Regions from separate parts of the Gottfriedia sp. NPDC057948 genome, predicted to be linked through region 2. Evidence: predicted binding sites of a transcription regulator. Region 2 holds the regulator's gene; the other holds the start of a gene.
What was found. Region 2 encodes Rex, which represses fermentation and respiration genes when NADH is low (regulators of the CRP and FNR family bind a similar motif). Its sites were predicted from a motif close to TTGTGAAATATTTCACAA; they were not measured.
Positions count from the first base shown of each region.

Region 1: a site for Rex is predicted at 1,957-1,974, ahead of ACFVRR_RS04805 (AtpZ/AtpI family protein). Genes of this name have one in related genera too.

Region 1 is NZ_JBHVPN010000002.1:178,065-181,494, reverse strand. It holds gene atpF (F0F1 ATP synthase subunit B) at 1-38, opposite strand, end outside; gene atpE (F0F1 ATP synthase subunit C) at 213-428, opposite strand; gene atpB (F0F1 ATP synthase subunit A) at 509-1,243, opposite strand; gene ACFVRR_RS04810 (ATP synthase subunit I) at 1,245-1,622, opposite strand; gene ACFVRR_RS04805 (AtpZ/AtpI family protein) at 1,627-1,851, opposite strand; gene ACFVRR_RS04800 (S8 family serine peptidase) at 2,113-3,430, opposite strand, start outside.
Region 2 is NZ_JBHVPN010000031.1:4,162-7,591, forward strand. It holds gene ACFVRR_RS23655 (ABC-F family ATP-binding cassette domain-containing protein) at 1-1,083, opposite strand, end outside; gene ACFVRR_RS23660 (redox-sensing transcriptional repressor Rex) at 1,245-1,871, shown strand; gene ACFVRR_RS23665 (CPBP family intramembrane glutamic endopeptidase) at 1,918-2,589, opposite strand; gene groES (co-chaperone GroES) at 2,864-3,148, shown strand; gene groL (chaperonin GroEL) at 3,208-3,430, shown strand, end outside.

The DNA of each region.
Region 1 (3,430 bases), on a different contig from region 2:
CCTGCCTCAGCTAATACGAATAGTGATCCGTTTAACACAAGCTTTCACTCCCTTCAAGGGTTGTATTTAATTATTTTTTATAACATAGCCCTAATCTCTTACCGACTTGGACTTAAATTTCAAAAGGAATCCTTCAAACATTAAGTGTCATAAAGGAATGGCGAAGTAAATGTGAACACAAACTTCGCCATTTTTTAATGATTTGTATGATCTTAAGCTTTACCAAAAGCCATGAATGCGATAACTACCGCGATGATTGGAAGTGCCTCAACTAATGCAACCCCGATGAACATTAAAGCTTGAAGAGTTGAACGTAATTCTGGTTGACGAGCAACACCTTCTACTGTACGTGATACAATTAAACCGTTACCAATACCTGCACCTAGTGCACCTAAACCTATTGCAATTGCCGCTGCTATTAAAGCCATTTTAAATTTCCTCCTTCTTAATCATAAGAAATATATTTTTTTTTATAATTTTTATCTAACTACCAATTTTAATGAGCAGATTAATGCTCGTCCGCCACTTTATGTGACAAGTAAACCATTGTTAACATTACGAAGATAAACGCTTGGATTGAACCAACGAATACAGAGAATCCCTGCCATATAATCATTGGTATTGCTGCTGCGATAGACCAAATCACACCTGATCCTGCACTTGTCGCATATGCATGTGTACCCATTGTTGCAAGTAAACCTAATAATACTTCCCCTGCGTAAATGTTTCCGTAAAGTCGAAGACCTAGCGTTAATGTGTTCGCTAATTCCTCAATAATTTTTAATGGAAATAAGAATCCCATCGGCTGGAAAAACCCTTTTCCATAAGCCTTAAAGCCTCTCATTTTAATACCATAATAATGTGATAACCCCACTATAAAGATTGCTAATGATAATGTAATAACTGGGTCTGATGTAGGTGATTTCCAAACTGAGTTTCCATCGACTGAAATATCGAAAGGTAGACCTAACATATTTGAAACAAATATGTACATAAGTAATGTCACACCTAATGTAAGGAAGCGACCACCAGTTTCCCAATCCATTGTACTGTTGATAAGGCCTTTAACGAAATCTATTACCCACTCAAAAAAGTTTTGCTTTCCTGTTGGACGTATTTGTAGACTTCTTGCGCATGTAATTCCGATGATTAAAACAATTAATGCAGCAATGGTTGTCATTAGAACGTTCGTTAACGTAAAATCTAAACCAATAAATTTAAAACCATAAGTGCCGTGTTCCAATTTATTCACCTCTCTTCCTTGCAAAAGACGTTTGTAATGCAAAATGTATCATAATGACAAGATGTCCTGTCATTAATCCCGCAGTTAGTGCTGGTATGCTCACAAAATTTTCATACCGAAGCGCGATGACCATTGTCAGAGCCACCGCTGAAAGACAAATTACAGTACCTAAAGATCGAACTTTTTGTTGCTTTAAAACTCGGTCGAAGAAGGTATTTATCTTTCTGTGAAGAATCCATATACAATAAAAGCTAGTTACTATTCCGAGAATATAACCTGTGAATATTGTTTTATAGTCGGTTAATGCCCAACCTAAAACAGCTAAAGCAGTAATATACAACATATCTCGTGCGAAACGTCTAAAATTATTTTTTTGCATGTAACTAGTCCCCTGGTGTAAATTGCTTAACTAATTTAAGCGTGCCATAAATTCCAGTAAATAAACCTAACAGTAAAAAGATGATCATAAATACTGGTACTGGCCAATTTAAAAATGAATCAATCCATCTTCCTAGAAAGATGCCTATGAGAATAGAACCGACAAGCTGAGCTAGAATGGAAGACATGAGTGCCATTGCTTTAAGAGGATGTTGATTGTTGTTTTTCATACAAAATCCCTCCATGTCAATTTTCATTCTCAAAAAATTGCCAAAAGTCTTATCTTGGTTAATTCTACAACAAAAATTTGCTAAAATCTCTAAACATTGAAAACGTTCACAAATTGTTCACAAAACGTTCAAAAAATTTTAATAACATAGTATTTACATACAATAAAAACCCTTTTAAACATTCATGTTAAGCATACAGTATGTTACAAAAATGTGTCAATTACCTAAATTAAAAAACTATTAAAAATTACTTACCAATTTTTAGTCTTCAACATAAATTTTCGCTACATTGACGTAAGATTCCGTTGCACTTTCATATTGTTTACGTTTATAAAAGATCACAAACTTATAAATTCCACTTTTCGGAAAGTCTTTTAAAACTAATTCCTTTTTGATAATTCCCCTTTTACTATTCTCCTGTTCATCAATTACACCTAACAAACGGAATGTTTCTGATTCAAAAACAGCAATTTTGTATTCCTCAACCTTACTTGGTAAATAGAGTTCATATTTATAGCGATTTTTACCTTTTACTCTTCCAAAATGAAATCCCATTACTGACGGAAAGTTCGGTTCTCCTTGAAGTAATAAAAACGGCATTCTTAGATTTTCATCATCATTTGTACTAAACGTAATTGCCCCATCATAAAATCCATCTCTTAATACTTTCGTATCAACTGTTGCAGTAAGATTAATCTTTTTGCTAGTGTGCGCTGGAATTGTAAAAGGCTTAGGTATTACCCATTGTATTCCAGTGGCTGGCTGATTATTTATAGCTGTAACTTGTTTTGGCATATTTGATTTATTAGAAATTCTTACGACAAAATCTTTCTTTACTTGTAAATCTGTTTTTCTCGTTACTCCTAAAGATAAAGACGTCGGGAATAATGTTGTCTCAGTCTCTAGTGCTTTTTCAATATCTAATCTTCCAGCCCCTTGTTCGTACGCATGATACATCTTTTTATTATTCTTATATAATGGTGTTGCTGTATTGACTAGCACACTTTTTAAATCTTCCATACTCCAATCTGGGTGCAATTGTTTTACTAGAGCAGCTGCTCCAGCAACGTGTGGGCTTGCCATACTCGTTCCTTGAAGTGCTAAATACCCACCCGGAATTGTACTTTTTATTTGTACACCTGGAGCTAATAAATCCGGCTTCATTTGCCAAGTACCTGTTACTGGCCCTCTAGAGCTGAAATCCGCTAGAATATCAACCTTCTTTTCATGTCCAGTTTTAGCTTCCACTCTACTTTTTTCAATGATCTTCTTAATCATTAAGCCTTCTTTTCTTGAAATAGTCGCAGCTGGAACAGTAAATTTACCTTTAATTTGTCCGGTGAAATTTCCATCAATATTATTAAAGACAATAACAGCTTTTGCACCAGCATCTTGAGCATTTTTTACTTTATCAGTGAATGTGATTTTTCCTCTTTCAAGCAAGACAATTTTGTCTTTCACTCTTTTTAAATCACGCTTTTCCCCATATTTCTTAAATACAAATCGCCCATTTAAACCTTTACCCCATTTAGCAGATCCAATCATAGGACTAATAATTGTCTCTTTATTTTGCACATGT
Region 2 (3,430 bases):
AGCAACACTATCGCCTCGATTCAGTACGAATCTCATCGGCTCATCAATTGTTGGGATACGATCATAGCCAATAAATAAATCTTGTACAGACAACACATCATTACCACTTTGTTTTTCAATTGTAAATGAAAAATTAGCCGAAGATTCGTCTCCAAGTGGCCTGTCTAATCGAACCATACGATCTAATTGTTTCCTACGACTTTGAGCTCTTTTGGTAGTTGAAGCACGCGCAATATTACGTTGCACAAAATCTTCAAGTTTAGAGATTTCATCTTGTTGCTTTTCGAACTGTTTTAACTCTTGTTCATATTGAGCTGCTTTTAGATCAAGGTACTTACTATAATTACCAACAAATCGTTGATGCTTATGATTAGATATTTCATAAACAATATTAACAACTTGATCAAGGAAATATCGATCGTGGGAAACGATTAATACAGCACCAGGGTATGACTGTAAGTAGCGCTCTAACCAACTTAGAGTGTCAATATCTAAATGGTTCGTAGGCTCATCCAGGATTAACAAATCAGGCTTTGTCAATAATAGCTTACCTAATGCCAGTCTCGTCTTTTGTCCACCGCTTAACGAAGAAATTTTTTTTTCGTAATCTTCATTACTAAAACCTAAACCACTAATTATTGAACGAATATCTGCTTCAAACTGGTAACCACCGTTTTCTTTGAAAGTATATTGAAGATGATCATATTCATTCATAACCTTGTCATAAACGGCTTGATTAGAGTAGACCTCCTCCCTAGTCATTTTAACTTCTAATTTTCTCATATTGTCCTGCATCTCTACTAAATGATTAAATACAGAATAATATTCTTCCCAAATCGTTTTATCGCTTTGTAAACCAGAGTTTTGGGCTAGGTAGCCTACAGTAACGTCTTTAGGTTTATTTATTTCACGGCCATCATAGGATATTTCGCCTGCTATGATTTTCAATAATGTAGATTTTCCCGCACCATTACGCCCAACAATGGCAACTCGATCACTCGTTTGAACTTCTAATTTTATATTTGAAAGTATAATGTCACTACCAAAATACTTTGAGACATTATTTACTTGTAAAAGAATCATGGATAACACCTCATTGCAAAATTTTTTATGTATGTAACTGTAGACTGTCAAAATTCTTAAATATAGTGTATATTTTACATTAGAACAAGTACTTTATTACTAAAATAAAGTCAAAATACACACCATAGTAAAAAGAATTACAGTAAGTGGGGGATTAAAAAATGGATTCGGAACAAATTAAAATTCCACAAGCTACTGCTAAACGTCTACCTTTATATTACCGTTTTATAAAGAATTTGTCTTTATCAGGTAAACAAAGAGTTTCTTCAGCAGAGTTAAGTGAAGCAGTAAAGGTAGATTCCGCTACAATCAGAAGAGATTTTTCATATTTTGGAGCACTTGGTAAAAAAGGTTATGGCTATAACGTAAACTATTTATTAACTTTTTTCTCGAAAGCGCTTAACCAGCATGAAGTTATGAAAGTTGCATTAATTGGTGTTGGTAATTTAGGAACTGCATTCTTACATTATAATTTTATAAAAAATAATAATACAAAAATTGAGATGGCATTTGATATTGATCCAAATAAAATCGGTACTGAAATAGGTGGAGTACCCGTTTATAATCTAGATAATCTAGAGGAAGTTATGAATGAAGATATTCAAATCGTTATTTTAACTGTTCCTGCACCTGTAGCACAATCAATAGCTGATCGATTAAATGGAAAAAATATTAGAGGAATCTTAAATTTCACACCTGCACGAATTAGTGTACCAGAACAAATTCGCATTCATCATATAGACTTAGCAGTTGAACTGCAAACATTGGCATATTTTTTACAACAATAAATTCATATCAAAATAAAAACCCCCAAAGAATTTGGGGGTTTTGGTTTTAATGTAAATTGATCTGCTGAAAAACAACAAAAGAGTTCATTAACATATGTGTTAAGATTGGTACCATAATTGAGTTTGTTCGTTTATACAGATAACAAAATACAAAACCGATTAAAAAGTATGATAAAAAGAAGGGCAAGTCACCGTGCATAAGCGAAAAGATCGCTGAACTAATTCCAGCAGAAATAATAAATGGTAAACGATTATATAGCCTTTTAAAAATAATACGACGAAAAATAATCTCTTCTAAAATGGGTGCAACTAAACTTGGGATGATAATAAAAGCCGGGTTAAGCTTAGCGATGTTTATGATATTTTGAGTATTTTCTGAGCCTTTATGTAAATCAAGTACATAAATTAAAATTAAATTACAGACAATTTGAGTTAGCATTGTTATGAAGTAACCTAAAATAACCCAATTTATTATTGTACGATAATTAGTTTTTAGGTTTTTAATTCCTTCATAAATTGGCTTATGTAATAAGATAAGTATGATAATTAATCCACTTATGAAACTAATACAACCCCATAATGCCACCGCTTCAAGAGAAGCTGTTTTCTGATCCACTCCAACGTATAAGTTACTATTTAATAAATAGGGCACCCCAAATACCGCTGAATATTGAAGAACGACATACGTTAATAAAATCCATAAATCTCTAGTTTTCAATACGATAGCTCCTTTGTGTTGATATTTTTCAGAACCCAAAGGTTTATAACAACACGTACATTATTTTACTCGTTTCTTTTGTTTCTTAAAAGAAATTTTCACTTTTTATTTTACTTTTGATTGTAAAGAAAAAAACTTATTAAATTTCGACAAGAAAAGTGCCTGCTTCGGGCTTGCAAAATTTTTTGATATTATTTAAACTAATAATTGTGTTAGCACTCAATATACATGAGTGCTAAAAAATAATGATTTGATTATTGAGGAGGTATTACACATGTTAAAGCCATTAGGTGATCGTGTTGTAATTGAGCTTGTTGAGTCTGAAGAAAAAACTGCTAGTGGTATCGTGTTACCAGGTAGTGCACAAGAAAAGCCACAAGAAGGCAAAGTTGTTGCAGTAGGTACTGGCCGAGTACTTGAAAATGGTGAGCGCGTAGCTTTAGAAGTATCTGTAGGTGACCGCATTATCTTCTCTAAATATTCAGGAACAGAAGTTAAGTACGGTGGCACTGAATACTTAGTACTTCGCGAAAACGATATACTTGCAATCATAGGTTAATAAAATAAAAATACTTAAATTAAAAAATAAATTTTTTATATTATAAGGAGGTCATTTTCATGGCAAAGGACATTAGATTTGGTGAAGAAGCACGTCGTGCAATGTTACGTGGTGTAGACGCTTTAGCTGATGCTGTAAAAGTAACTTTAGGACCAAAAGGACGTAACGTAGTTCTTGAGAAAAAATTCGGTTCTCCATTAATTACAAATGATGGTGTTACAATCGCAAAAGAGATCGAATTAGAAGATGCATTTGAAAATATGGGTGCAAAATTAGTTGCAG